4 regions of the Paenibacillus sp. NPDC055715 genome follow, and region 3 is predicted to be linked to each of the others. Evidence: riboswitches for the same ligand, from Rfam matches in the RefSeq annotation. Region 3 holds a riboswitch; each other region holds the start of a gene.

Region 1 (7,394 bases), on a different contig from region 3:
TACCTCAATAATTTTGGACGGATCGGAATCCAGGTCCACCATATTGGCGGCTTCCTTGGCTGCAACTGTACCGCTGTTCATGGCCAGCCCGACGTCAGCCTGCGCCAGCGCAGGGGCATCATTTGTGCCATCTCCGGTCATGGCAACCAGCTTGCCCAGATCCTGCTCACGGCGAATGACTGCGATTTTATCCTCCGGCTTGCTTTCAGCCACAAAATCATCCACACCCGCTTCCCGCGCAATCGTCGCAGCCGTCAGCGGATTATCCCCGGTACACATGATCGTACGGATACCCATTTCCCGGAGCTGATCGAACCGCTCCTTCATGCCCGGCTTCACCGTGTCCTTCAAATAAATAATGCCATATATCCGATCATCCAGCGCGACAGCCAGCGGCGTACCTCCTTCAGAGGCCACCTGATTCGCTTTTTCCTCCAGATCGGCTGGAACGCTGCCGTTTTGCGATAGTACCCACTGCCGGACAGAGTCCACCGCGCCTTTACGTACCTTTCGTCCATCGGCCAGATCCAGACCGCTCATCCGGGTTTCCGCCTTGAACTCGATAAAGGTTCCGCCTGCTGCCAAGGATTCATCCAGCATGTGCTCCTGCTTACGCATCAACTCCAGAACTGAGCGCCCCTCAGGCGTCTCATCCTTCATCGAGCTCATCGCAGCCCACTTTACTAACTCTGTCTCCTCTACGCCCCCTACAGGCACGAATTGGCTCGCCATTCGGTTACCGAAGGTGATTGTACCCGTTTTGTCCAGAATCATCGTATTGATGTCCCCGGATGCTTCTACCGCCTTGCCTGACATCGCCAGCACGTTAAACTGGGTGACCCGGTCCATACCGGCAATCCCGATGGCTGACAACAGTCCTCCAATCGTGGTCGGAATCAGGCAGACCAGCAATGAGATAAGCACGGGAACAGGCAAGTCAATGTTAAAATGACGGGCAATCGGTGCCAGTGTCACCACCACGATCAGAAAAATAATCGTCAAGCTGATCAACAGGGTATTCAGTGCAATTTCGTTCGGCGTCTTTTGCCGCTGTGCGCCTTCCACGAGCGAAATCATTTTATCGATGAACGTCTCACCCGGCTCTGTCGTAATCCGCACCTTAATTCGGTCACTGACCACGCGCGTCCCGCCGGTTACCGAGCAAAAATCACCGCCCGATTCCTTGATCACCGGAGCCGATTCCCCCGTAATCGCTGATTCATCCACTGAGGCAAGACCTTCAATCACCTCACCATCACTCGGAATCATCTCGCCCTGGGACACCATCACAATGTCACCTTTGCGCAGCTCGGTCGAGCTGACCACCTGAATCTCATCCCCGACAAGTTTGCTTGCTTGTGTATCCTGCTTGGATTTTTTCAAAGAGGCCGCTTGCGCCTTACCCCGCCCTTCCGCGAGCGCTTCGGCAAAGTTAGCAAAGAGCAACGTGAACAGCAGGATGATAAAAACCGCCAGATTAAAGCCCATTTCGTTGCCAGTTCCAAAATAACCGGGGAACAGCAGCATAAGCAGCACGACCAGTGTGCCGATCTCCACGACGAACATGACAGGATTTTTCATCATGATCATCGGATTTAATTTCATAAAGCTATCCTTGATCGCATGCTTCAAGATGCTTTTATCCAGCATGCGTTTGCGTTGTTCCTTCATGATCGAGCACCCCGTTCATCCATTCTCATTTTCTTCTTCCTGTTCATCTTCTTCACATGGTCAGAAATTCAGCCACAGGCCCCAATACGATGACGGGCAAAAAGGTCAACGCGCCAATCAACAGCACAACCCCGATTAAAATCGCCCCAAATAGCTTGTTGTCTGTGCGAAGTGTGCCCGTCGTCACTGGAGTCGGTGCTTTAGTATTCAATGAAGCCGCTACAGCTAACAATGCAACTATAGATACATATCGTCCGAAGAACATAACAACCCCTGTTGTCGTGTTCCAGAATACGTTGTTATCCGCAAGACCTTCAAATCCCGAACCGTTATTAGCCGCAGATGACGCATATTCATATATCACCTGAGTCAACCCATGATATCCGGGGTTTGTGACCGCATCGTATCCCCAATGACTCATAAAGGCGAGAGCAGTCGGCACTAGAATGAGAAACGGATGTACCAAAATGGCAATCGCGATCAGCTTCATTTCCTTGCCTTCAATTTTCCTGCCCATAAATTCCGGGGTCCTGCCGACCATCAATCCACATATAAACACACCCAGAATCGCGTACATCAGCATATTCATCAGCCCGACACCCTTACCGCCGAAAATGACGTTCAGCATCATTTCTCCCAAAGCAGCCATACCGCCCAGCGGGGTCAGTGTATCGTGCATATTATTGACTGAACCTGTCGTAGCCGCCGTCGTTACCGCCGTGAACAGCACCGATTGTCCAATGCCGAAGCGAACCTCTTTCCCTTCCATGCTTCCCTGAGAAGCATCCACACCCAGTGCATGAATCAACGGATTGCCCGTTTTCTCCGACACATACGTAATGGATAGGAATACAAGGAACAATACCATCATCGAGCTAAAAATAATCCAGCCCTGCTTGCGATTACGAGCGAACAGCCCAAAGGTATACGGCAGAGAAGCTGGCATCACCCACATCGCCAAAATTTCCAGCACATTCGTCCAGGGACTTGGATTTTCAAAAGGATGCGCCGAATTGGCTCCCGCAAAACCGCCCCCGTTCGTACCCAAATGCTTAATCGATTCCAGCGAAGCAACGGGTCCCAAAGCAATCTGCTGCTGTGTTCCGCTCAACGTCGTAATATCCGCCGTAGGCTGAAGCGTCTGTGGTACTTTCAGTCCGACCAGCACCAGCGTAAGCACAAAGGCCAACGGCAGAAAAATCCGTATAATCGCTTTGATAAAATCCTGAAAAAAGTTGCCCATTCCTTCACCGCGCCGCGTCAATCCTCTCATAAAAGCCGCAGCAACCGAAAATCCGGAAGCAGCCGAAGTGAACATCATCATCGTAACGAACGCCATCTGCGTCAGATGCGTAAGCCCGCTTTCTCCGCTGTAATGCTGGAGATTCGTGTTGGTCATAAAGCTGATCACTGTATTAAATGCCAGTGACGCTTCCATATTGCCATTTCCAGCCGGATTACCGGGAAGCAGTCCCTGCAAGCGCAGCAGCACATAGCTGATCGCCACAAGCACGACATTCGTAGCAATGAAGCTCATAACGTACGTGGTCCAACGCATGCTCTCCAACTTCTTCAAACCTATAACCTTATAAATCAGCTTCTCCGTTCCGCCAAACACCCGATCCGTCCGATTCGGTTCATTTGAGAATACATGATAAATATAGGTGCCCACTGGTTTCACCAAGAGCAGCAATATCACAATCACAATTCCAATTTGCAGCAACTCCATCATCTATTCCCTCCTCCAAAATGCTCCTGCGTTTGGAACAACAGACGGGTTCATAGCACCAAGCGAGTGCACACGTTTGCGAAAGCCCGCTACCTCTGATGCCTCATCCTTGATCTGCTGTCCCCCGCCCGCTTTATCCTGTTTAGCTGATTAGAACTTTTCAGGATTCAGGAGTGCGTAGATTAAATACACAAACACAATAGCCGTAAGCGTAAGCACAACCATCATCCTTTTCGCCCTCCTTTGGAGGTCTGCGCATCACACCAGCGTACAAACATCAGTATCACTCCATAACTCACAGCCATCACGAGCAGCATGTATATATCCATCATGTTCATAACCCTCCCGTATCGGTCCTCAGATCGTCATTCTTACATCCTCGTACAATCACCATACAATGAATGCGAAAATTTTTATTTATATTACCTATACGACTATCCGTTCAGCAGGAAACCCACCTCTCCATTCAAAGTGTAGATCACATGGTCCGCTCCCAAACCTCGATAAATCCCTTGAGGATTATAGCCGTGCGTAATGACATAGATCGAATCTGATGTCAGCGGCCGGCATATTTGCAGAAAACGGCAAGTCAGATTCAAGCTGTTCTCGAACAAATACACGCAACCAATTTCTTTTTTGGGAAAATTCCATTTCCCTGCTTGCATCGTATTGATCCGAACAATATGCTCCACACCCATTTTTTTGAGCTGTCGTTCCTCCTGAGCGCTATTCGTAAGAACCGCAAACGCCAGTTTTTTGAACATAAGCAATTTCACAAAATTTCTGCCCGATTCATTCGGTGCAGTGACAATGATTAGCCGACCTTCCATCAGTAGCTCCTCTCCCGGTATAAAAAGACAACAAAAAGAAGCCAAAGGAAAAAGGCTTTCCTCCGGCTTCTTACATACCCATGATAAAATAAACCATGGCTGCACACGGCGGTTTGTTGCCTCTCCCTGTACGCTTACGAGGTTAGCTGTCGGATTCGGACGTGAGAGTCGCCCTATTTCTGGCACTTGGCCGGAAAATTCACCCCATGAGACACACGGACCTCTAAAAGCCGCATAGATCTCGTTTGGTTCCCCCGCTTTTGCAACTGCAAAATTCAGCGCTATAGACAATTCGTTGCTGCTTCATTCACTTCATTTGAAATTACGTCTGAATCATACACCCGCGCAAGGAATACTGTAAAGCTCACCTGCGGGGTTATAAATCCGCCTTTGGAGCATAAGAGATTAATTATAGCGCTTACAACATAAATATCCTTCTCCCAGCTCCTTCAAGCTCGGTTTTTCATCTCTTTTCAAAAATATCAGGCATGTCAATATTGGCGTATGGAGAGCATTTTTTGTCCTTTTTTTGTAAAAGAGAAAGAAAAACTGCTGTATGCACCTGATAAGCGCCGATTGAGCCTGTTTTTACGATGAGAAACAACGCAATTCGCCCCATTTGCAGTGCAATTTTCCGTTTTGGACAAAATACGATTTTACAGTTGCAGACGTCGCATTACATCTATTATAGACTTGCAAACCTTCGTTAAATTTCTTACAATTTAATTGTAGAAAACCAAATCAGGAGGGAAACCATGACCGTTTATGAATATGATGCACAAACTCTGCAAGGGAAAGAGATTCCGTTGTCCATATATGATGGTAAAGTTCTGCTCATCGTGAATACAGCCAGCAAATGCGGGCTAACCCCCCAATACAAGGCGCTACAAGAACTATATGACCAATACCATGAGCAGGGTCTTGAAATCCTGGGGTTTCCCAGCAATCAGTTTGCCAAGCAAGAGCCGGGTTCCAGCGAGGACATTTCGGAGTTTTGCCAAATCAACTATGGAGTTACATTTCCGATGTTTGCCAAAATAGATGTCAATGGCGATCAGGCGCACCCTTTATTCCGCTACCTCACCCAAACAGCTCCAGGCATATTCGGCTCCAAAGCGATCAAATGGAATTTTACTAAATTTTTGATTACACGCGAAGGGAACGTATTTAAGCGCTATGCCCCACAGACAACTCCGGATAAACTGGCGGGGGATATTGAGAAGCTCTTGCAGCAAAGCTGATAGGCCACTTCATCACCGTTCACAAGCAGCCAATCCAGGCGGCTGCTCCTGTGGCTAGGAAAAAGGGATATTTTAGTGCAGCTTATATAACAAAAAAAAGCATCCAATCACGTTAAAAACGTGTCAGAATGCTTTTTTAACTGTGTCTTGCATGTAATGCGGTCGAGAGGACTCGAACCTCCACGAGCGTACGCCCACTACCCCCTCAAGATAGCGTGTCTGCCATTCCACCACGACCGCAAATTCTAATGTTTCGAGGCAACAGGTTTATTATACTCCCTTGTATTCTATTTGTAAACATAAATACAATAAATATTTTAAATGAGCCGTTTAACCTGTCTGCAAGACCTGGAACACTATGTACGTACCGATCTGCATCCTCAGCTCACATCCCTCGATGGCATGGCTATCAAAAACCTTTATATCGTTGTTCAGCCACCCTATATGAGCAGCAACCGCCAGCGCGGGTGAAATTAACTGATTTCTTCGTCCTGCCCCATTACACGCCTCCAGCATCCCCCTGATGCCTGTTTTCACCCTTCCAGCACCAACGCCAAAAGCACTCCCACCACTTTCTTCAGTGACAGAGTGCTTTTTTATCCAGAATACAACTGCAATTTCGTACAATTAACAGGCTCCCGATGGATTATTCAGACCATCCATCACTTTAATAAGTAATATTTTTATCCAAATTACGTATTTAAGATTGTAAAAACACGTATAAACGTGTATCATAGTTTCAGATGGTTAATTATAACATGTTTACTGATGATTATTATAACACACCAATTATTCCGCAAGAATCCGTAAGGGGCGATTTCACTTGAACAACAAAATGCCTGTTACCTCCTTCGGGTGGGCCATCAAACAAAGGCTTGTCGAACTTCGGCTGGATCAGAAAACATTTTGTGAAACGCATAATATCCCGCCTTCACGCTTGTCCAATCTGATTCACGGCACCCGCAAAGCACAAAGGCACAGAAAACAAGTTGCTGCAATCCTCAACATCGACGATAACGATTATAAGGAGGCACCACCACTCTGAAACCAACGATGTGAGCGTCCCCCAAGTATACGGCACGCTATAACGTCGGCAAACCAAATAAACTCGTCAATCGAACCCACCGGTCCGTTTTACGGGTTTTTAACCTGAGTGATCTTTAGCGAGAAGATCATTCAGGCTGTGTTTTGTCATTCTCACCTTTTTGCTTACGATATTTCGCAAATTCCACATATTCTAATATGAAATTCTGTTCTTCTGTATCCAGGTCCTCTGCCTGGTAATTCAATGGCCCCATCACTCCAAAAAAATAAGCAGCCTTCTGCTCCTGAAGTACGCCCTCACCTGGCTTGACGCCTTTCATTAACCAATCCAGCGATACATTAAAAAAGTCCGAAATCTGGATTAAATGCATCGTTCCCGGCGTTGTTTTGCCTCTTCTCCAGTCCCCAAGATTCCCCGAGCTGATTTTGAGCTTTTCACAAAACGCCTTCTTCGTCATTCCCCTATCCTTAATCAAGGCTTCAATTCGCTGATAAATCGTTTGGTCTCCCAAAATTATCCCCCTCCGACACCCTAACTTTTCTTGAGCTATCCCCAAAATTCCAACCAACATTACAACCATACTTATTCGGTAATCATCACTTTAATAGCTGCACTCGTTTATTCCGTAGTTGAATTTTCCTGCTTTTTCTCTTTACGGAAGCGGGTAAATTCAATATACTCAAATATAAAATCCTTTTCTGTTTTACTAAGCTGCTCTCCCTGGCAATTCAGTTGCCCATATGCATCAAAAAAATAAGGGTCCTTCGACTCCCTCAGCACCTCACCCTGTACATCCCGCCCCAACATGATCCAGTCCAGACTGGCATCAAAAAACGAAGCGATTTCAATGAGCTTATTCGTGCCCGGTGTCGTCTTGC
Region 2 (7,394 bases), on a different contig from region 3:
TGCCATCGGGAAGGCCATAAAAATACTTGCTGCCGTTCCGACAAAAATAATCATGTAAGCAGCGGGGTTGTTGACCAAGTTGACCACTGGCGCGCCTTTGAGAATCATCCCGACGACCAATGATATAATCCCGAGTACAAGTCCGATAATGGTTGAAATTTGCATGATACACCTCATCCATGAGAATAGATTTTGAATCCTTTCATGCCGCTGGGAGCCGTCCTTGCCCCAGGCACGTCATTACAAGACGGATTATAGTATTTATCGACAAAACTCTCTTTTTTGTTAAGTACGAATTTCCGGTATAATAAGGTGATTATGTAATGAATGGTGGAATAATTGGAGGAAATGGCATGGGAGTGAAGCACGGACGGGAGTATGAACAAATTTTGAACGATTTGACAGAGGCTTTGGGGAGCATTCCGGATAGCTATGAATTTTTCGAAATGGAAGCAGAAGATTGGGACAGGCTGGATCCGGCAGGGCGTCAGGAAGTCAATGAAGCTCTGGCGGAAGACCTGTTTTATGCGCTGGGTACAGAGCCCGTTATCGCTGTGGGCAGCGGCGTTGTCATCAATGAACCGGAGCAGCACCGTATCTATGTACTCATTGGAGATGAGGAGCTGATGTCGGTACCTTTGATTTGAACAGGCCGTCTTATGGATTTATCAACGGGGAGGAGTCGTATCATGCCTTTTACACAAGAAGAGATTGAAGCACATCTGGAAAAGCTGGAGGGTTGGGAACTGGAGGAAGGACGCTGGATTGTCCGGAAATATAATTTTTTCAGTTTTATGAAAGGGATTGCATTCGTAGATGAAGTTGCTGCTATATCAGAAGCATTTAATCATCATCCATTTATTACAATTGATTACAAGACCGTGACCCTGCGCTTAACCTCCTGGGATGACGGTGGCATTATGGCCGTGGATATTAAGGAAGCCCAACAATATAATGAAGCTTTTGAGAAAATGCGTAGCAGTCATTGAGCCGATCATGGTCTGCCGTATGATAAAAGCGCCTTCGATATACAACAATGCAGTTGTATGCTGAAGGCGCTTTATCATAGAACACGAGGCTGGTGGTCGGGATGATATACCATACAATGAAATGACTTCTTGCCATCGGGAGTCTGACGTTCATAGGTATCCGTAAGCTCAAATTCGGCTGCCTTGTAAGCCCGGATGGCGCGCCTATTCCAGGTCAGCACCTCCAGATCAATTTCATTCTCCGGGTTGCGTCGTTTGGCTTCCTCGGCAATGGCACGGACAAAATCGGCGCCTCTGCCATGTCCACACAATTCGGGGTGCATTCCCAGACCTAGCCGGGTCACGCCAATCATCGGGAAATATTGAGCAAATCCGGTTAGTGTGTTCTCGTCATCCAGTACGGCAACATATTGCTCTTGGCGAAGCGTGGGGCTTCCAAATTCGACTTCAAGCGCCTTCATTTGTTCCCAAGGTAGCCAGCTGTATATGTTGTAGGGTGGATCATAGCGCCATTCACAGATTGCAGCCGCCTGATGCTCGTCCATCGGGACGATCCGGTAGTTAGATACTGAGGCCGGCATGTCTTCCCATCTCCTTTTATAGGTACCTAAACTATTAACAACAGATTGTAGACAAGTTATTGGGGATTGGCAAGCGTGTTTATTTCATACCCAATTCGGGCATACATTCAAATAAGAAGGACTTACTGCTCATATGCTCCCCCAGCCGTGACGGTAAAACCGACGATGTTCGCAAAAATTGAAACCTTCTGAGGTGTCAGTTCGTCAGTAACGATAACGTTTCTGATGTTGTGGACATAAAAAAACCGCAATTCGATTCCAGCCAGAATCAAATTGCGGCTCAGGGTTAGCTTGCTGTTCGTTAGTTATTCTACGTTATCGTCATCAGGAGTTTCAGAAGCTACGGCGTGGTAAGCGTCTGTGCTCATAATTCTTCTTGCACCGATATAACGGTTAGCATAATAATTTTCATTCAGTGAGCTAACTACTACACCACGTGAAGATGAGGAGTGGGCAAATTTCCCTTCACCTATGAAGATACCTACATGGGAAATGCCTCTCCCTGTGGTGTTAAAGAACACCAAGTCTCCAGGTCTCATTTCATCGTGGGATACGGAAGATCCCATTTTAAATTGTGATCCGGATTGATGGGGCAGATTAATCCCCAATTTTTGATATACATACATTGTGAAGCCGGAGCAATCAAACCCGTCGAGTGTAGTGCCTCCGCTTCTGTAGTTCGTTCCTTTGGCATCTTGGATGACCTGGTCCATCTTGGAGTCTGCAAATGCACTGCCGCCACCGAATGTAAAAGATGTAAAGGCAATGGCAAGTCCCATGGCTGCGATCGTTAGCTTCTTCTTCAAAAAAAATATACCCCTTCCAATGCCTGCGAGGTTAGCTTAAGGATTCGGTAGAAGGTTCCCCTATGACCACTCTGTTGCGAGATCAATTCACCCAAACTGGTTCCCCCGCTTCCCAGGTGCCAGGAATTAGGCTTAACTTAAGATGTGCACCTTGGAGAGCAGTATTCACGATAACGATGTTTTTAAGGCAAAGATTACAATAAAGATTACAAAGTTGTTACTATCAGTTCACTGCAATTATTGTAACAAAGCCGGCTGGATTTGGCAAATGTTTCATTGCAAAAAGTTACAACAAAATCTGCTCCCTTTATCGCGGGAACAGATTTTGTTAAGAGTATTCAGTTATATGCCGTTTGCCTGGATATGAATGGAGATGGATAGTTGCCTGTCGACAGCCAGAGATTGTTCGGGAGGAACGGAGTGAAGGTTCAACCTCTGCCGGAGATATCGGTATGCCATAGTCGGTACTGTGAACTGATGTGCCATAGCCTGACCAAACTGGTAACAAAATGATACGTTTGCTGGAGAATGAGTGCCAGCATGCCCGTCCAAATCATCGCCACCGTGCCGAACAGACCAAGGACGAGCAGCATGCCTGCGCCGAGCAGAAGCGAAATACCGATGGCCGGGAGGATTTGGCGAAAGAAGGCGAGCAGCGACGACAGTATGGCGTGACCACCTACGGTGCCTAGCTGCATGTACAGGATGCACTGACAGATGAACCAGCCATAAGCGATCCAACCGATGGCATAAGGCAGTACATGTAGGAGATAGGCGGGAGATTGCAGCGCCCCTGCTACGATAGGGTAGAGCTTTGGCACCACCCAGAAAGCAGGGAGCAGCAGGAGTCCAAGCTCGATGACGTAATAGATCATTGATGACAAGCCATGACGTTTCATCCCACGGAAGAAGGACAGACTTTGCGGCTCGGTCGCATGGGTATGCAGACTTTGGTATATTCCCGCCCGGATGAAGGGGGTAATCAGTGTACGCAGCACCGTTGTCCCCAGTAGTATCCACAGGTACATATGGACCTCTCGGTTGTCCGTCAGGGCAATCTGGCTCTCCATCCAAAACAAGGTCTGTCCCAGTTCATTTTGACCCTGATCGGGGTAGCGCAGCAGTAGGGGAGTAACGGCGGATTGTACCAGCCGATAGAGGAAAACGCCCCATAGCAGTCGATACAGAAACAGAATGATGACAATATAAAATTGTATGCGCACAAGCGCCCAGCCTTCTTTTATTACAGTACGCATCTATAGGCACCTCACCATGACAGACTTCCAAGCAGTGTCTCCAGCAGCTTGGTTACACTTATGCTCCAACGGGTCTGGTTTTTTTCGTTCAGTTCGGCCTTCAGGCTGTTGTTGATATGCTTGTTCTCCAGCGCAATCGTGTACAGCGGATCAACAACCACATGGGAGACCGCAGATGCACTTTTGAGTCGATAGGTGATGCTTTTGCCAGTGCCGTCCCATGCCTTGAATATCGTTGTGCCGTCCTTGAAGGTGAATTGAACAGGGACCTTGGGATAATCCGCCCCTTTTTTGCTGAGTGTAATGGTTGCTTCGTATCCGTTGGCCAGCTTGCGGTTCGTAATGCGGTCCACTGAAAAATCCGCCATCTGGCCGTCGTATACATATTGTTCAAAATAATGGCTCCACGAACGTCCGGTGACTCTTTCGACGATACGCTGAAAATCCTGTGAGAATGGATGCTTGAATCGGTAGGTCTGGACGTAGGTACGCATAATGCGGTCCATTTTTTTCGCGCCGACCTGGCGTTCAATGCCACGTAGTACCAGCTTGCCCCGAGAATAAGCATTTTGTGCATATTTAGCAGCCGAGCCGTACTTCCAGGACTCACGGTTTAACGGCTGAGGGGATGATACCTGTCCAGACTGTAACGGCAAGTTAGGGATGAGCCCATATTCCTGCTCCATGAGTCGTTCCTCTGCATAAGAGGTAAAGCCTTCATCCAGCCATGGTTCCTCGAATTCGTTGTTGGCCACCATTCCATAAAAATATTGATGCCCAATCTCATGAACCACCGTCCGTTCCAGACTATAGCCGGGATTCAGATTATCCGCCGCTGCGGCCGTAATGAGTGTGGGATACTCCATGCCGCCCGCGCCGCTGCCTGCTTTGGGTGGTACAACGATGGACAGGGTTGAATATGGATAAGGCCCGTACCACTTGCTGTAATAGGAAAGGGCGGCCTTGGCTGCGCTCATATAGCGCCCCTTGAGCTCCTTGTGCGATGGGTCGAGATACAGCTTGATTTTGACACCCGGCACCTCGGCAGAAGAAAATGGCTCTTCTACGGCTACAAAATTCGGTGAAGCGGCCCATGCAAAGTCGTGCACGTCATCGGCATAGAATTGATATATTTTTTGTCCATTTTGCCGGACTGCTCCACGGGTGGGAAATCCGGTTGCGGCCACGATGTGTGTTTCGGGCACTCGAATCCGCACACTGTAAATTCCGAAATCTGCGTAAAACTCGGAGTTTCCATGATACTGATGCAGATTCCAGCCTTCCTCGGCGCGTCCGCGCTGTCCGGCGGTTTCGTAGACGCTGAGTTTGGGAAACCACTGACCTGCCATGACGAAATCATCTGTTGCGCCCATACGTGCGAAGATGGCGGGTAGCTTTACCTCAAACTTCATATATAATGTAATGCTTTCACCGCCTCGGACCGGCTTGGGGAGACGTACCTTCATGAGCGAGCGGTCGTTCACGTTACCGTCATCCGGCTGCACGTATTGAGTCCGGTGCATGAGGGATAAACCGTCTTCCGTTTTAAGTTCAGTTAGTGTCATGGAGCCAAAGCCGTTCTTGGGCATGGTGTCGCCGCGCAGCTTGCCCCCGGATTCCTTCATGAAGGTGGTTTCCATGGAAGAGAAGGCATTGGGGTACAGATGCAGGTACAGATCGTTCACGGTTTTGGTGCCCGGATGCTTCCATGTAAGCGTCTCGGTGCCCCTCAAAACCTGTCCTTCTTCCAGGGACACGTCAATGTGGTATTCCACCACACGCTTACTAAGAATTTCTGAAGCGGGCTGTGGAGGACTTTTGGGCACGTCAGGCGGGATGTTTGCCCCCAAGGGCTTGCCTATGTTTGGCGCAAGCGTAGACTCTGACTGGGGCTGCCAGGCAAACCATAACGTCCCTGCGAGGAGACCGAGGGCTAGTGTAGACAATAAAACGATTTTGGTGCGTGCTGTGGTCATACAATGGATACCTCCCGTTGACAAGCATCTACAGCATGTATATGTTTGCTTTCGGGAGATTATTAGTTAAAATATTTATAGTGTAGAATGAGTGTGAAGACGGAAAATGGAGGCTTAGTGACGCATGAGTGAAAATCAGCCGGACGGCAAAAAACAGATTGCACTGAACATTGTCAGTGGCAAGAGTAAACATAAGGGCTTCGGCGCAGGCTCAATCGACTTGAACAGTATGTCCCCGGTCATTATTGATCGCGGTGAGGCAAAAATTGATATCGGTGCTATGCATGCCAAAAGTAAGGTAGAACGCGGGATTAAGTTTTCTACCAATAAAGAGGATGTACCGAACGGACGCCAGGTATGGCTGGTATGGGTAGCCGTGGATCGCACGCCCGAAGGACGTGTGTACGGTGGCGCAACGGCCTGCGAGATGCGGATTGACGATGAAGCCAAACGCGGCTGGAAAATCCTCGCCGATCACGTCAACCGCATGGATTACGCGCTCAAGCGCCGTTTCATGCTGGACGATCTCGGTAGCGAGGATAGAGCAGCGCTCAAAAGCCTGCTGATCTCGCATAACGAGGAATGGTGGGACGCTTCGCCTGAGGAATTGAAGCAGGCGCTGGAAGGGTAATAACTTTGGTTAAACGGTTAAAAGACGGCTGCTGAATGGATCAGTAGTCGTCTTTTTGTGCCTAGCAGCTTCTTCTATTCACATATTTCAGATATGCGTTGATTACAATTATCTTCGTAAAGCCCTCCATGAAAACAAATCACTTTTTTAATATCGTATGTTAACAAATTTCTAAGAGATTCTTTCGCCATATTGAAATCACAGCAGTATTGCGGGTCTGGCGCCAGTAGCTCGCCGCTTACTACGCGCAGAGCATCTCCTGCAATCAGGATTTGGCTTGGCTTATGGTAAAAACTTAGGTGTCCCGGTGTATGACCAGGAGTATCTATAGCCACGATCCCTCCACAGAAGGGCAATTCCTCTCCAGCAACGATGATGGAATTGACTACAGCTCTTGGGGGATTTTCAAGCGTACGCTGAAATGCATTTTTCCACTCTAACGGAACAGATTCAGGCATAGAGTTTACAGCTTGAGCTATCGCCTCGGGCGTCAGTTTTATAAGTTGCTTCTCACCCTGTATGTAGGGCTTTTCAATAGAGCTGGCAAGCACTTGAATTGCGGCTGGGCAAGCTTGTATCACATCTGGTAAGCTGCCGATATGATCAAGATCTTGATGTGTAATTAATATCAATGTAAGTTTATCAATTGTAAATCCGATTTTTGAAATAGCCTCTTGTAAAAGCGGTAGTTGCCCGGGGTAAGCTGTGTCTACTAGAATGACGTTATCTGTGTCCCAAATCAAAGTGGGGTAAATGCTCTCCGTCTTTCCCATAATAGTAGGAGAAAGCTGAAGCATGTATATTCCCTTGTCCAAATGCATCGAATCCCTCCAAAAAGAGTTGATGTAATCCAAGGGAGATCGTATCATGAAAACAAAATTTGTAAACCTATATTATAACACAAAAATAATTATTTGTAAATATGTAGCATTTTAAATTTGTGTGACAATATCAGTAATATAAACCTTTTAGCTAACCAGCCAAGATTTGGTTTAAGCAAACACCATCTTTTAATGCCAACCGGGTGATTTGTTGGAGTATATAAGAGTAACGAAATCATAATTCAAATCAAAAACGTGATTTTTCTTTATGTGGCAGGAAAAATCGCATTTTTGTGCTTCTTAATTTTGGTAGGAATAAGTTGTTGAACTGTGT
Region 3 (7,394 bases):
GAGTAATCCCGAATACGCGGCTTGATCAGCGAAACGTCCACCGCTTCGTACGAGATTTGCGGTCCTTCCGGTGTCCAGTCCGCAATCGTCGTTTTCAGGAAATCCTCATCGTTACGGTCCGGGAAGTCCGGTTTGTAGTGGGCTCCACGGCTTTCGTTACGCAACAGCGCCCCTTTGGTCATCGCTTCGGCCAACTCCATCATATTCCACAACTGACGTGTGAACGCCGCACCCGCATTGTTCCAGCGCGAAGCATCATTGATGTTAATGTTGGAATAACGCTCCTTCAGCTCCTTGATCTTGTGGATCGTAGCTTCCAGCCTGTCATTATAACGAACCACAGTCATGTTGTTCGTCATCCACTCACCTAGCTCTTTATGCAGAACATAGGCATTTTCTTTCCCGTCCATATGCAAAATACGCTCATACTTCTCCGTCTGCTGGTTGACCGCCGCATCGAACACGGAGGAAGCTATATCCTGTGCGGATTTTTTCAAGCCTTTGATATATTCCACAGCCTTCGGTCCAGCCACCATACCGCCATAAATGGCTGACAGCAGCGAGTTGGCACCCAAACGGTTCGCTCCGTGATACTGGAATTCACATTCCCCGGCGGCAAACAGCCCCGGAATATTCGTCATCTGATTGTAATCGACCCACATGCCGCCCATCGAATAATGCACAGCCGGGAAAATTTTCATCGGGATTTTACGCGGATCGTCACCAACGAATTTTTCATAAATTTCAATAATACCGCCCAGCTTCACGTCCAGCTCTTTCGGGTCCTTATGGGACAGATCGAGGTACACCATGTTCTCGCCATTAATGCCGAGCCCGTCATCGACGCATACACTGAATATTTCACGTGTCGCAATATCACGAGGGACCAGATTTCCATAAGCCGGATACTTTTCTTCGAGGAAATACCACGGCTTGCCGTCCTTGTACGTCCAAATACGACCGCCCTCTCCCCGTGCAGACTCGGACATCAGACGCAGCTTGTCATCCCCCGGAATAGCCGTCGGATGAATCTGGATAAACTCGCCGTTCGCATAGCGTACGCCCTGCTGATATACCGCCCCGGCAGCCGTACCAGTATTAATCACGGAATTCGTGGTTTTGCCGAAAATAATGCCGGGACCGCCCGATGCCAAAATAACCGCATCCGCTGCAAAGGTCTTCACTTCCATCGTGCGCAAATCCTGCGCACAGATGCCGCGACAGATACTCTCATCATCGAGTACAGCCTGTAAAAATTCCCAATTTTCATGCTTGGTCACCAAGCCCTCGGATTCCCAGCGTCGTACCTGCTCATCAAGTGCGTACAGAAGCTGCTGCCCTGTCGTCGCTCCGGCAAAGGCTGTTCGATGATGCTGCGTACCGCCGAAGCGGCGGAAATCCAGCAGTCCTTCCGGTGTCCGGTTAAACATGACACCCATGCGGTCCATGAGATGGATAATCCCCGGAGCCGCTTCGCACATCGCTTTTACAGGAGGCTGGTTTGCCAGAAAGTCGCCGCCATATACTGAATCGTCAAAGTGAATCCACGGTGAGTCGCCTTCGCCCTTCGTATTCACCGCGCCGTTGATGCCACCTTGAGCACAAACGGAGTGGGACCTTTTGACCGGAACCAAAGAAAATAAATGAACGTGAACTCCTGCCTCTGCCGCCTTGATCGTAGCCATTAGACCCGCTAGACCGCCGCCCACGACAATAATGTTGGATGCTGCCATTTCTGCTCACTCCTTTTTTTCAGGATCTTATTTTATCGTTTGAATCCCTCGTTTACAGTAGCTGTTGAATAGCGCTGCTTTGCACCCATGCGGTTGCTGTTTCCTGAAATTGCGCGCTCCGGAATGCCAGCAAGGAAGCGATGAAGCCGATGGATACAACTACGAACAAGGTCATGCAGATATAGGAGGACACTTTTTGCGCACGAGGTCCCACCGTAATCCCCCAACTGACCATAAATGCCCATAGTCCATTAGCAAAGTGAAAGGATGCCGAAACGACACTGATTAAATAAAGGATAAAATAGACCGGATTCGTCACAATGCCATGCATCACACCGCCTAGCTCCTCATGTGTTACATTACCCAGGGCCACCTGAATACGTGTATCGTATACGTGCCAGATAATGAACACGAACGTAATCACACCGGAAATGCGCTGGAACAGAAAGCGCCAGTTACGCGAATAGCCAAAACGTTTGACATTCGGATCAGCCTGATAAGCGATATACAAGCCATAGATTCCATGGAACAGCAGTGGCAAGTAGATAAATAACGTTTCAAGCACAATAACAAGCGGCAGACCATTCAGGAAGGCCACGCTGCGATTGAATCCTTCCTTGCCGCCCTCCACCGCTGAGAAGTTGGTCACCAAATGCTCTACAAAAAACAGAGCCAGCGGAATGACGCCAAGAAGCGAGTGCAGCTTTCTGGAATAAAATTCTCTCATCTAGGTAATGCTCCCTTCTCCTAATAATAACGTTTTCAATAGTAATATAACATATAAAATGACAGTTCACGACAAGAAATGTCCAATAAGGCGCCCCTTAAAAGGAAAAACAAAAGTGTGAACATCTTGTGTCGCTTTCATGTTACTCCTTTTCAGCTTATAATGGAATTGCAATATACGTATTAATTGTTATGTCTTTTTTGCATATAGAGAGGAAGTGGATGATTTGTTTGAGGATTTGAATGCTTTTGCCGTCATTGTCGAGCAATCCAGCCTGAATAAAGCCTCCAAGCTGCTTAATCTGTCCCAGCCCGCCCTGTCCCGCAAAATCGCCAAGCTGGAGGAAGAACTGGGTGTGAATCTCTTTGATCGGCGGGGCAAACGACTCGAAATTACATCAACAGGCCGATTTGTATATACATTCGCGCTGGAGCAACGGCAACGGCAGCTCCGCTTTTTGCAAAAGCTGTCCCAGCACAAAAACGAAGCCCAGAGCATGCTTACACTGGGTGCGAGTCTGACGACACTCCAAACGACGCTGCCTACGCTCGTCGAAGCTTTCATGAGCAAGCATCCCCAAACCGAGCTGAAGCTGCTCACGGGCAAAACCCATGAAATCGTCGCTTTTGTACGCGACAAAAAAGCAGACGCCGGTATTGTCGGGTCTGCCATTCATGAGGCCGGATTGCGTTGCATTCCGCTGTTTGACGATCACTTGGAGCTAGTCGTTCCGATCGGGCATGAATTAACGATGAAGACGGGAACGGTCTTGATGAAAGACCTGCAAGGATTACCGATGATTATTTTTTCCAAAGGAACCTGGTACCGCAGTCTGACGGATGACCTGTTCCAGCGCAGCAGCATCATGCCGGATATTCGTATGGAAATCGACTCGTTCGAGGCGATTGTGCGCCTGCTGCCGACCTGCAAGGCTTCCGCATTGCTGCCCAAATCCTACTTGCGCAGCGAGCTGCTGCGGGATAATGGGCTGACCGCGCTGTACTTGCCTGATTTGAAGGAGACACGGCGCACCACCTCCCTCATCTACTCGGAGACGACCGATCTGGGGCCGACAGCACGGCGCTGGATCAGCGAGACGCGGGCATCGTTTGCGGGCTATCGTATGGTATAGAGGAGATTAGCCTTCCTCATTCACGTTAACGACTTCATCCTCGAAGCGGCCGATATTCTCATTGGAGCCAATGATGACCATAATATCGTCCGCTTTTAGCCGATCCATCGCTGTTGGTGCAATCAGGATACCGTTCGCCGTATGAAGCGCCACGATGCTGCAACCAAAGCGAGTGCGGGCATTCAGCTCAGATAGCGTTTTGCCATGCAGACATGCAGGGACGTTGAGTTCCACAATACTGTATTCCTTGGACAGCTCCAAATAATCAAGCAAATTAGGCGTGACCAGTTGATGCGCGACCCGTATCCCCATATCCCGCTCCGGATAAATGACCCGGTCCACACCGAGCTTTTCCAACGCCCGTCCGTGCAGCACAGAAATTGCTTTGGCAACGACTTTGCTCACACCCAGCTCCTTCAGCAAAATGGCAGTTAGGATGCTGACCTGAATATCAGCACCAATTGCAACAATGCCGCAATCGAAATTGCGGATGCCCAGTGATCGTAGTGAATCCTCATCTGTAGCGTCCGCCACGACGGTGTGCGTCAACAGCTCACTCATACTGTCCACAACATCCTCATTCCGGTCGATGCCAAGCACCTCGCACCCCATATCTACCAATTGCAAAGCCAGGCTTGAGCCAAATCGTCCCAAACCAATAACTACAAACTGCTGCGTTTTCATATCTACTCGAAAACTCCCTTATCCTATAATCATTTTGCCTTCCGGATGACGATATAATTCCTTACCCTTTTTCGGAGTCATTGCATAAGCGAGCGTGAGCGGACCTAATCTGCCCGCAAACATCGTCAGGGTAATGACCAGCTTGCCTATAACTGTCAAATCAGGTGTAAGCCCCATGGACAATCCCACCGTCCCAAATGCAGACACCGTCTCGAACAATATCATCAGAAAATGATGATCTTCGGTTGCCGACAAAATCATCGTCACGCCAATCACAAACAGCAGCCCCAGCAGTGTAATGGTCAAAGCCTTGTAAATTCGCCCCTGCGCAAGCCGATATTTGAACAGCACAATATCCTCCCGACCCCGCAGCATCGAAATCACGGCTCCAATGAGCAGCGCGAACGTTGTCGTCTTAATCCCGCCCCCAGTAGAGCCAGGAGAGGCACCAATAAACATCAATATAACGATGAAAAACTGCGTGGCCTGTCGCAAGCCAGCGATATCTAACGTATTGGCACCTGCGGTGCGCGGTGATACGGACTGGAATAAAGATCCCAGCAGCTTTCCACCCCAATCCAGCGGGCCCAATGTCTTCGGATTGGTAAACTCGAATACAAAGATGACGAGCGTGCCGACTACAATCAGAGCAGCCGTCATACTGAGTACCACCTTGGTTTGCAAGGACAGTCTCTTGCGCTTGCGATATTCAGTCAGGTCCGACATCACGACAAAGCCAATGCCACCCGAAATAATCAGAAACATAGCTGTAAAATTAACAATCGGATCATACACATAACCTGTCAGGCTGCGAAAGTGACCAAATAAATCAAAGCCTGCATTGTTAAACATGGAAATCGCATGCCAGATTCCAAAATAAATCGCCCTGCTTACAGGCATATCAAAGGACCAGCGAATCGCGAATATCGTGGCGCACACGCCCTCAATAATTAGCGAGTACAGCAACACCCTACGAATCAATCCGACAATTCCCTCAACAGAAGTCTGATTCATCGCTTCCTGCAAAATCAGGCGCTCCCGCAAGGAAATACGACGCTTGAACACCAGCGCAATCAAAGTAGCCATCGTCATAAAGCCGAGACCGCCAATCTGGATCAGCGCAGCGATAACCACCTGACCAAAGGTGGTAAAGAAGGTGCCGGTATCCTTAACGACAAGACCTGTCACACAGGTTGCGGAGGCAGCTGTAAACAAAGCATCTATAAATGCAAGCGGCTTCCCCGCTGTATTGGAAATCGGCAGCATTAACAACAAGCTACCGATAAGAATGATAATGGCAAAGCCCGCAACGAATATCTGCGGTGGAGAAAGCCGAAGCCATCTTGCATGGGGATTCATCTATTTATCACTGCTCCTACTTGGTGAATTATGAACATGGAGACGCTCCGGGTGCAGATTGTTCTTCCGATTGCTGTTACCCCCGGATTTTTTTCTGATTTTATAAGCCCTTTTAATGGTTAAAATCCGGTGGTAAAGGCAAACGCTGGCGCTTCTTCAGAACAATTCTGCCCCCTCCGCTACTACCAGCTCATAAAATCACCAATCTCTTTTCAGTTTCTTTAGTCCGTTTTTTTAGCAAACAGAAAAGTATCCGCAAAGGAAGCAGCGCAGCGTTCCATTTGAATCTGGAGAAGCGGTAGCGCTCGCCTTTGTCTCTGAATTTTAACCTTAACAGGGTTTATCTAATCCAATAAAACTCAGTGACAACAGCGATCGGAAGATCAAATGGAGCGCGAAGCGGACTTAACTCAGCAACGTTTTAATCGCACAAAAAAAGACACCGGAAAACCGAATGCCTGACTGGGTTCCTGCTCACAGCCTAAAAGGTTAGCTGGCGGATTCGGGCTGCACAGTATGCCCTATTCACACTTCCAGTCCAAGACCGGCTGTAACATCCACCCCAGTAACATAGTTCCCCCATTTTCCTAAGAAATTCGGCTCAAATGTATATCGTTACCTATGTATTTCATATCCATTGCCTCAAGATTATAATCCTTCTATATACAGAGCACAAAGCCGGTTTCGTCTTAAATTAGTGGTAATTGGAGAATAGGACTCCTTTAATCGCAGCTTATCTTATTTTATTGAAACTTTAAAGTGCTTTCACTCCATTTTCATGAATATCGTAGGTCTGTTGGCGAGAACCTGTGCAGTATGATATCTTTAATGGATGTTCTTATTTACAGATTAAGGAGGAAACTCATGAATCCTATCGGGAAACCGGTCGTGCTCACGGCCAACTTCAAAAGATTAGGCTTGCTGGGCGGGATTGGCCTGATTTGCTTTTTTGTCTTTCAATTGCTTATTCCCTCGTTGAGTAATCCGAATCCGGAGGCACTGACGAGCGCCAAGGTCATCAGCAAGCAGGAAGCTGTCTTACACGCGCTGGACTTTGCCCGCTCCAAGCTGGGGTATACCGAATCGCAGCCTGAAAAGCCTATTGTGACCTATCAGGCTGAAACGGATCTGTATGGTTATTTATCCAGGGAAAAGCTGCTTCAACAGTATGACCGTACATGGAAAAAAAGTTATCCTTACGAGACCTTCCGGGTTGACTTGCCAGAACCTTCTTCCAAAAATAAACTGCAAATTCATGTGGATTTGTCCACAGGCAAAGTTGTTAGCTTTAAACGAATCACCTCCAGCACCAGTTACACACAAGCTGATGTTTCTACGGATGAGGAGGAACGCAGCAGGCTTATACGTGCAGCCGAGGGAGACATGACGCTGGAAGCGAAGAAACAGGCAGCAGGAATCTGGGTAAAACGCTTTGGCTTTAAACCGTCGGACTTGAAGCTCGCGACCGCTGAAGGCGAGGGTGGGTTGAAGTATACCGTGGACGATAAGAAAATCGGCTCCTCGGTGCTTACGCTCGCGTTTACGTTTGAAGACGGGGATGTGCGCTCGTTTACACAAAGCTTTTCTGCCCCACCATCCTATACGGATTATGTTAAAAAACAAACGTTCTGGGCTAATTGGATGACCTATGCAGGCTATGCTTTATTTAGCTTGGCGTTAGGCATACTTGCCATCGTATACGCTTCACTCACACGACGTCACACTTCCTTTGTACGTGGCATTGTTCTTTCTGTTGTAT
Region 4 (7,394 bases), on a different contig from region 3:
AAATGCTATTCAGCTATCATGAACATAATAAAGCTGCCAGTGGGCCTGAGCTGATACGTTATATAGTAGAAGGAAAAAATTTGGCACTGGTCAGCGATGCAGGTCTACCGGCCATTTCGGACCCGGGTTCGGATCTGGTCAAGCTGGCGCTGGAAGCGGAAATTAGCGTTATTCCCATTCCCGGGGCGAACGCGGCATTGTCAGCTTTGATTGCCTCCGGACTGGATACGGAAAGATTTACATTTGCCGGATTTCCTCCACGGGAGAAAAAGGATTTGGAGAAGCTGCTACAATCATTTCAGGTATCTCACGGCACGATCCTGTTTTATGAATCTCCTCATCGTATTGTGCGGACGTTGACGGTATTGAAGGAAACACTGGGGGAACGCAGAGTGGTGCTTGCACGCGAGTTGACCAAGCTGCATGAGGAATGGATACGAGGAACATCGGAGCAATGCCTTGACAGACTGGAGGTGCATCCACCGCTCGGTGAATATTGCCTGGTAGTTGAAGGGAAAAACGAAGCAGAAGAGGAAGAGGAGCGACAGGCATGGTGGCGATCCTTATCTTTGGAGGCCCACGTTGCGCATTATGAGACAGAAGGGCTGACACGCAAGGACGCTATGAAGCGTACAGCTACCGACCGCTCCATTTCCAAAAGGGATGTATATAACGCGCTTTTATGAAAACTTCCTTGAACAAAAAAAGGGCCTTCCAGCGGTTGAGTTCAAACCGTGGAAGGCAACAAGGAGTATATATGAAAAAGGTTAGAATTAACAATCTCTTATAAGTCTATTATATACTAAAAATCTTAGTTTGTCACAGGTGCTGGAATTTCCGAGATGCAATCTTGGCAAACAATTTTTCCTTTGAAGTAAATTACGTTCTCGGCGTTGCCGCAGAAGATACAAGCAGGCTCATATTTTTTGAGCATAATGCGTTCGCCATCAACGTAAATTTCCAAAGCGTCTTTTTCGCCAATACCCAATGTGCGGCGCAATTCGATTGGAATAACAACACGTCCGAGCTCGTCAACTTTTCTTACAATACCAGTGGATTTCATCATAATAAATCAGGCTCCTCTCGCCGTTTAAAATAATATAAGTGTCATGATTCGACAAATTTTTCTCTTTTCTGATACTTACTATACCAACGATTCCCAAAACAGTCAACCTTAAAAATATGCTAACAGGTTAATTATGCAAAAGTATTTAGAATAAAGGTCATAATGCGTGTGCACTGCCTTATTTTATTGATGATTTAAGCCATTTGTCGATTTGGAAATGCCGAAAAGTTATAATTCGACATATTACGACAAACAATGTCGAATGAAGGGGATTGTTTAGGATTTCTTTGTATCTTAATCCATTATTCAGAATATTAAAGGAGCTGATATCTTGCACCAGCCACTCAGTGAAGAAAAAGTTTTTAAGGACCCGGTACATAACTATATCCATGTTCAGGATACAGTGATATGGCGTTTGATCAATACTTCAGAGTTCCAACGCTTGCGCCGAATTCGGCAGTTGGGTACATCTTATCTTACGTTTCATGGAGCGGAACATAGTCGTTTTTCGCATTCGCTGGGTGTATACGAAATTACACGGCGTATTATTTCCCAATTTGAACGCGATGAATTTTCCGATTGGCCGAAGGAAGAAAGTTTAGTCGCGCTGTGTGCAGCTTTGTTGCACGATGTGGGGCATGGCCCGTTTTCCCATTCTATAGAAGAGGCCTTTCATATGAACCACGAGGATTGGACATGCCGGATTGTATTGGGGAATACGGAGATTAACGCTGTGTTACGGCAAGTCGATGAGGAGCTTCCGACGAAGGTGGCTGCGGTGATTGCCAAAACGTACGACAAGCCGATTGCCGTAAACCTGGTTACAAGCCCACTGGATGCAGACCGCATGGATTATTTGCTTCGGGATGCGCACTCGACAGGCGTCAATTATGGCACTATTGATCTGGATCGTATTTTACGGCTGCTACGTCCACATAATGGAAGGATTGTTGTGAAGGAGTCAGGCATGCATGCGGTAGAGGATTATCTGATGTCGCGTTACCAGATGTATTGGCAAGTTTATTTTCACCCTGTGACGCGCAGCTCGGAAATTTTATTGCGTAAAATTTTCAAGCGGGCGAAGGAGCTGTTTAGAAATGGATATGAGTTTAGTTTTCTGCTGGAGCCGTTGCCGGACCTCTTTCGGGGAGAGCTTACGGTGGAACAATATTTGATGCTCGACGAGTCTTTGATTCAGACAGTGTTCAGTCAGTGGAAACGGGAAAAGGACGAGATTCTAAGTGATTTGAGTGCCCGTTTTATGGATCGCAAGCTGTATAAATATGTAGAGATCGAAAATATGGATACAGATACCATTGACGACATTCGGACAGCGCTGGAGCAGGTTGGTTTGCACCCGGAATATGATCTGGAAATTGATTTTCCGACGGATCTTCCTTATGATGTGTTTCGGCAGGGTGGCTCGACGGACAACCAGATTTTACTGCTGGGACGCAAAGGAGAAGTGAGAGAAATTTCCGAAGTATCGGAAATTGTGCGCTCCATTAGCGGTATTCATCGGGGTAAATATCATATGTACTATCCCCAAAACAAATTGGATGGGGTAAAGGACAAGCTTCCTGACGAAATAAGGAATTATTTTGTCAAACAATAGACAATTATATGACAAATAAAGTAATAAAGGAGACGAAAATTTTGAATTTATTCGACACTCATACTCATTTGGATGCGCCGCAATTTGACGAAGACCGCGAAGAAGTTATAGCACGCGCTTTCGAATCGGGAGTGACCCGTATGATTAATATCGGATTTAACCGTGAGACCATTCCGTCTACCATGAAATTGGTCGAAACATATGATTTTATTTATGCGGCGATTGGATGGCATCCACAGGATGCGATTACGATGCAGGAGGGCGATCTGGAATGGATTGCATCGTTATGCAGTCATAAGAAAGTCGTGGCGATCGGGGAGATTGGTCTGGATTATTATTGGGACACATCACCAAAGGATGTACAGCATCGGGTGCTTCGCAACCAGATTGGACTGGCTCGTGAGCTGAGCATGCCCATTGTTATCCATAACCGGGATGCACATGAAGATATTGTTAAAATTTTGCGTGAAGAAAAAGCGGGTGAGGTTGGCGGAGTCATGCATTCCTTTTCCGGGAGCTGGGAGACGGCTAAAATGGTGCTGGATATGGGCTTTCACCTCTCTTTTGGAGGGCCAATAACATTCAAAAATGCCAAGCAGCCAAAGGAGGTTCTCGCACAGATGCCGCTGGACCGTCTGCTTATTGAAACGGACGCTCCCTACCTGACGCCGCATCCGTTCCGCGGAAAGCGAAATGAGTCCGCGCACGTGGGATTGGTCGCAGAGGCGGCTGCCCAAATCAAGGGAATTACGGTGGAGGAATTAGTGTCAATTACGACCCAAAATGCACTGGGAATATTTGATATTTAGTGGAAAAGTGAAGAAATCGATTAAAATAAAGAGATAGGCGAAGATAATCATGAGTTTATTGCAGGAAACTCAAGAATATTACAATATTTTAACCGAATATTTTTAAAAATGTACTTGAAACCTGCTTTACAACATGAATAGAAACAGGATATCATCTTTTCAGTGAATTGTTGTTTGAGTGTAAACATCAACAGCTCATTTCATGAACCAGTCTCGCTGAGTCCCTTTTACAGGGAACGGGGGAACCGATATGGCTAACAGTACGTCCGGCGTATGGGCAAGAAGGGAACGTCTCTTCCGCCAGCCGGCTCGACCGAAATTCTTTTCCCGGATGGGATTGAACAGGTGGAGGGGCCGTATTTCGATTTCTTTTTGGGTCTTCGGGGTGAATGTGAAGGCGACCGCCATGAGCGGTTGACCCAAGCTAGGGCGTCTCTCTACGTCCGAACCCGACAGCTAACCCCGTAAGCGTAACAAGAGAGAAGCCATCTCGTGCATGATTTTTCCGCATATTCGCACATGCCGGAAGCCACGAAAGAGCTCTCTAGTCTCTTTTTTTGGCTTTTTTGTTGTGAATAAAAGAAAATCTGTCATCATACTGTGATTAAACAGGGGAGGACAGCATGCCGCGAAGACGGGTACATGGTGCAGGACAGTCGCAGTACGGGCTTGTCTTGTAGAAAATCTGTTATAGTCACGTCAATCTCGACTATGTCTTACTCCAGACGGCGGGCTATGTAAGGAGGACGGAGGAAATGGGCATTTTCCAAAAAGAGGAGTCCCATGAGTCACGCTCATCCAGCATGTCTTACGTATTGCGTTGGAAGCAAGAAAATGTGCGCCAGGCTGCTTTGGTTGCTATTTTTCTAATCGCACTAACGATTATGATTTCAATTCTGGTGTACACTCAATCTAAAAAACAGGTCTTTTTTGTCATCGACGGTAAGGCATCTGCGGTAGAAACCCGGGAATTCAAGCTCCAAGATTTGCTCAAAGAGCATTCTATTTCACTTCAGCCGCATGATACGGTTTCGATGCCGCTGAACGGAGCAGTAAAGGATGGGGATCGCGTAGTCATCAAACGTGCCAATCAGGTCAAAGTATCCTCAGGCAATGAGACGAAGAAGCTGTACACAACAGAAAATACAGTAGAGGGTGCCATTCGCGCCTCGGGCTATAAATTATCGTCAAATGATAAAGTTTACCCTGATCTGGATGCCTCTGTTTCGTCTAACATGGACATAAAAATCGTCCGTGTGAAGAAACAGCAGGTCGAACAGAAGCAACAGGTACCTTATCAGGTCATCAAAACGTCCGATCCGAGTCTCTATAAAGGGGATAATCGGGTCATCCAAAGCGGTAAAACGGGTATTGTGGTCCAGCATGTTCAAAAGGTATACCATGACGGAAAATTGGTATCCAAGCAGCTGGTAAACAAGGAAGTCGCGCGGAATCGTGTGGATAAGGTAATTGCGGTAGGAACGAAGAAAAAACCGGTTGTTCTTGCTGCTTCCGTTGGTCCCAAAGATGCCGTTAAGGCAACACGAGTTAGTTCGGGCAATGCTGTCCGTAAAGCAGGTGTGAATTTTAAATACAGCAAAGTATTACAAAACGTCTCCATGACGGCGTACTCCTCACAGGAATCAGGTATCGGTACACGTACCGCATCCGGTTCGCGTGTCACGGAAGGACGCACCATCGCTGTCGATCCGAGTGTGATTCCAATCGGCTGGTGGGTGTATATCGAAGGGGTGGGCTTCCGCCGTGCGGAGGATACCGGTGGCGCAATTAAAGGCTACAAAATCGATGTGTATTATGAGAGTTTGGGTCAGGCCAATCAGTTTGGTCGGAAGCACGGTAAAACTGTATATGTGATTGGACCCGTGAAGCCTGAAATCAACTAAAAACGTGTTGTATATGTTTAGGGCAATGCGATAGTATTAACATCATAGTTATGCCATGCTAAGAAGAGGATACCCTCTTCTTATTTTGTTTTCAAAAGCAGGGAAAGATGAATATAGCTTACTGTGTAGCAGTGGAGGGAAACGCAAATGATCAAGGAAGTGATCGTGGTAGAGGGTCGGGATGATACGGTGGCTATTCGCCGTGCTGTCGAAGCGGATACAATAGAAACGGGCGGCTCTGCCATTAATAAAATGACGCTGCGCAAAATTGCACTAGCGCAGGAGCGGCGGGGTGTCATTATTTTGACCGATCCCGATCATGCAGGGGAGCGCATCCGCAAAATTATCGCCTCCAAGGTGCCCGGCTGCAAGCAGGCCTTTATACCAGAGGAGGAAGCGACGCGCAAAGGGGATATTGGCGTGGAGAATGCCTCGCCTGAAGCGATCAGACATGCTCTCGCACGGGTGCATACGACGGTGGAAGGGGCCGATCCTCTAATCGATTGGGCGGATCTGATTGACGCCGGACTTATCACCCACCCGAATGCTGCTGCACGACGTATGGCTTTGGGTAATGTGCTGGGTATTGGTTACTGTAACGGTAAGCAGCTACATAAACGGCTCGCTGTGTTCCAGATTAGCCGTGAGGAATTTGCCGGTGCGCTGGCACAAATTGAAAGTGAAGGATTGTGATATCCGTATGACAGGGATTCAAGATATAGCAACACCAAGGCGCACGAAGGAAATTATTCAGCGGCACGGGTTTTCGTTCAAAAAGAGTTTGGGACAAAATTTTCTGATTGATCAAAATATTCTGAACAAGATCGTGAATGCTGCGGGATTGGACGATACGAAGGGCGCACTTGAGATCGGTCCGGGGATTGGCGCTTTGACCGAGAAGCTGGCGCAATCGGCCAAGGTAGTTACTGCTGTCGAGATTGACCAGCGGCTTCTGCCTATTCTCGAAGAAGTGCTGGCCCCTTATGAGCATGTGAAGGTACGCCATGGGGATGTGCTGAAGCTGGATTTGCGAGAGGTATTCGCTTCCGATTTTGCCGGGGTCAGTAAAGTGAGCGTCGTCGCTAATCTGCCGTACTACGTCACTACACCGATTCTGATGAGGCTGCTGGAGGACAAGCTCCCTCTGGAGAATATCGTCGTCATGATCCAAAAGGAAGTGGCTGAGCGTATGGCTGCGTCTCCTGGGACGAAGGATTACGGCAGTTTGAGTATTGCAGTGCAATATTACAGCGAACCTGAATTGGTCTGCATCGTGCCGAATACGGTGTTTATTCCCCAGCCGAATGTAGAATCGGCGGTCATTCGTCTGCGTGTGCGGGAAGTGCCTCCGGTAGAGGTGGTGGACGAGCAGCATTTCTTCGAAGTCGTTCATGCTTCCTTTGCTCAACGCCGCAAGACCATTTCGAATAACCTGAAAAGCCGCTTCTTTACCAAAGAGAACAGGGACACGCTAGAGCCGCTGTTGCTTCAGGCAGGCATAGACCCTTCCCGTCGGGGAGAGACGCTGAGTATCGAGGAATTTGCGCGTCTGAGCGCTGTGTTGCTGGAAGCCGGGATTTCCTGAGCTGACGCACGAGCTACCGCTTAGCAGTAGTCAGGGGGCCTCTGGTTACGCTCTGCACGGTTGTGGCTGGGATGCATAAGCTCCTGAGAAGGATAAGGAACCAAACTGTGCATTCACCCATACGATATGGGAGGGGTGATACAGTGTGATGATTTTAGGAGACTTGGTCGTTCGGAAATCGTACGGCGGAGACGTCACGTTTCGCGTTGAGGGCATCCAGCGGGATAAAGCGATCATTAAGGGGACGGAATTTCGGTTGCTTGCCGATTCCCCCGTGAACGATCTGGTCAAGGTGCCTGCAGACCAGATTAGCGGGAAGACACGGCAGGCCCATATTAAGGCGGGTGAGTCTCTCAGTCTGTTGCAGCAGGCACGACAGAAGCAAGCAGCCCGCAGTCAGGCGGCTTTGATCGGG

What was found. Region 3 has a riboswitch for cyclic di-AMP ahead of ACWGOO_RS16325 (TrkH family potassium uptake protein). Riboswitches for the same ligand answer to the same signal wherever they lie in the genome.
Region 1: it holds a riboswitch for cyclic di-AMP, as region 3 does, so the genes downstream of both, ACWGOO_RS04110 (hypothetical protein) here and ACWGOO_RS16325 (TrkH family potassium uptake protein) in region 3, are expected to answer to the same signal.
Region 2: it holds a riboswitch for cyclic di-AMP, as region 3 does, so the genes downstream of both, ACWGOO_RS20125 (C40 family peptidase) here and ACWGOO_RS16325 (TrkH family potassium uptake protein) in region 3, are expected to answer to the same signal.
Region 4: it holds a riboswitch for cyclic di-AMP, as region 3 does, so the genes downstream of both, ACWGOO_RS17560 (G5 domain-containing protein) here and ACWGOO_RS16325 (TrkH family potassium uptake protein) in region 3, are expected to answer to the same signal.

The regions. Positions count from the first base shown of each region.
Region 1 covers NZ_JBSHGA010000001.1:820,472-827,865, forward strand. The annotation lists gene kdpB (potassium-transporting ATPase subunit KdpB) at 1-1,671, opposite strand, end outside; gene kdpA (potassium-transporting ATPase subunit KdpA) at 1,724-3,400, opposite strand; gene kdpF (K(+)-transporting ATPase subunit F) at 3,551-3,628, opposite strand; gene ACWGOO_RS04110 (hypothetical protein) at 3,835-4,230, opposite strand; cyclic di-AMP (ydaO/yuaA leader) riboswitch at 4,346-4,521, opposite strand; gene ACWGOO_RS04115 (hypothetical protein) at 4,694-4,849, opposite strand; gene ACWGOO_RS04120 (glutathione peroxidase) at 4,986-5,471, shown strand; tRNA gene ACWGOO_RS04125 (tRNA-Leu) at 5,629-5,711, opposite strand; gene ACWGOO_RS04130 (hypothetical protein) at 5,802-6,098, opposite strand; gene ACWGOO_RS04135 (hypothetical protein) at 6,295-6,516, shown strand; gene ACWGOO_RS04140 (helix-turn-helix domain-containing protein) at 6,644-7,027, opposite strand; gene ACWGOO_RS04145 (helix-turn-helix domain-containing protein) at 7,135-7,394, opposite strand, start outside.
Region 2 covers NZ_JBSHGA010000017.1:41,341-48,734, reverse strand. The annotation lists gene motA (flagellar motor stator protein MotA) at 1-165, opposite strand, end outside; gene ACWGOO_RS20140 (hypothetical protein) at 354-647, shown strand; gene ACWGOO_RS20135 (4a-hydroxytetrahydrobiopterin dehydratase) at 690-989, shown strand; gene ACWGOO_RS20130 (GNAT family N-acetyltransferase) at 1,064-1,570, opposite strand; gene ACWGOO_RS20125 (C40 family peptidase) at 1,876-2,376, opposite strand; cyclic di-AMP (ydaO/yuaA leader) riboswitch at 2,382-2,519, opposite strand; gene ACWGOO_RS20120 (hypothetical protein) at 2,805-3,632, opposite strand; gene ACWGOO_RS20115 (M1 family metallopeptidase) at 3,644-5,608, opposite strand; gene ACWGOO_RS20110 (YwhD family protein) at 5,733-6,239, shown strand; gene ACWGOO_RS20105 (MBL fold metallo-hydrolase) at 6,314-7,060, opposite strand.
Region 3 covers NZ_JBSHGA010000009.1:95,059-102,452, forward strand. The annotation lists gene sdhA (succinate dehydrogenase flavoprotein subunit) at 1-1,733, opposite strand, end outside; gene ACWGOO_RS16310 (succinate dehydrogenase cytochrome b558 subunit) at 1,786-2,460, opposite strand; gene ACWGOO_RS16315 (LysR family transcriptional regulator) at 2,687-3,592, shown strand; gene ACWGOO_RS16320 (potassium channel family protein) at 3,599-4,276, opposite strand; gene ACWGOO_RS16325 (TrkH family potassium uptake protein) at 4,295-5,635, opposite strand; cyclic di-AMP (ydaO/yuaA leader) riboswitch at 6,099-6,247, opposite strand; gene ACWGOO_RS16330 (CPBP family intramembrane glutamic endopeptidase) at 6,500-7,394, shown strand, end outside.
Region 4 covers NZ_JBSHGA010000011.1:8,526-15,919, forward strand. The annotation lists gene rsmI (16S rRNA (cytidine(1402)-2'-O)-methyltransferase) at 1-686, shown strand, start outside; gene ACWGOO_RS17545 (AbrB/MazE/SpoVT family DNA-binding domain-containing protein) at 812-1,066, opposite strand; gene ACWGOO_RS17550 (HD domain-containing protein) at 1,398-2,681, shown strand; gene ACWGOO_RS17555 (TatD family hydrolase) at 2,723-3,490, shown strand; cyclic di-AMP (ydaO/yuaA leader) riboswitch at 3,695-3,977, shown strand; gene ACWGOO_RS17560 (G5 domain-containing protein) at 4,246-5,394, shown strand; gene rnmV (ribonuclease M5) at 5,542-6,087, shown strand; gene rsmA (16S rRNA (adenine(1518)-N(6)/adenine(1519)-N(6))-dimethyltransferase RsmA) at 6,095-6,979, shown strand; gene yabG (sporulation peptidase YabG) at 7,128-7,394, shown strand, end outside.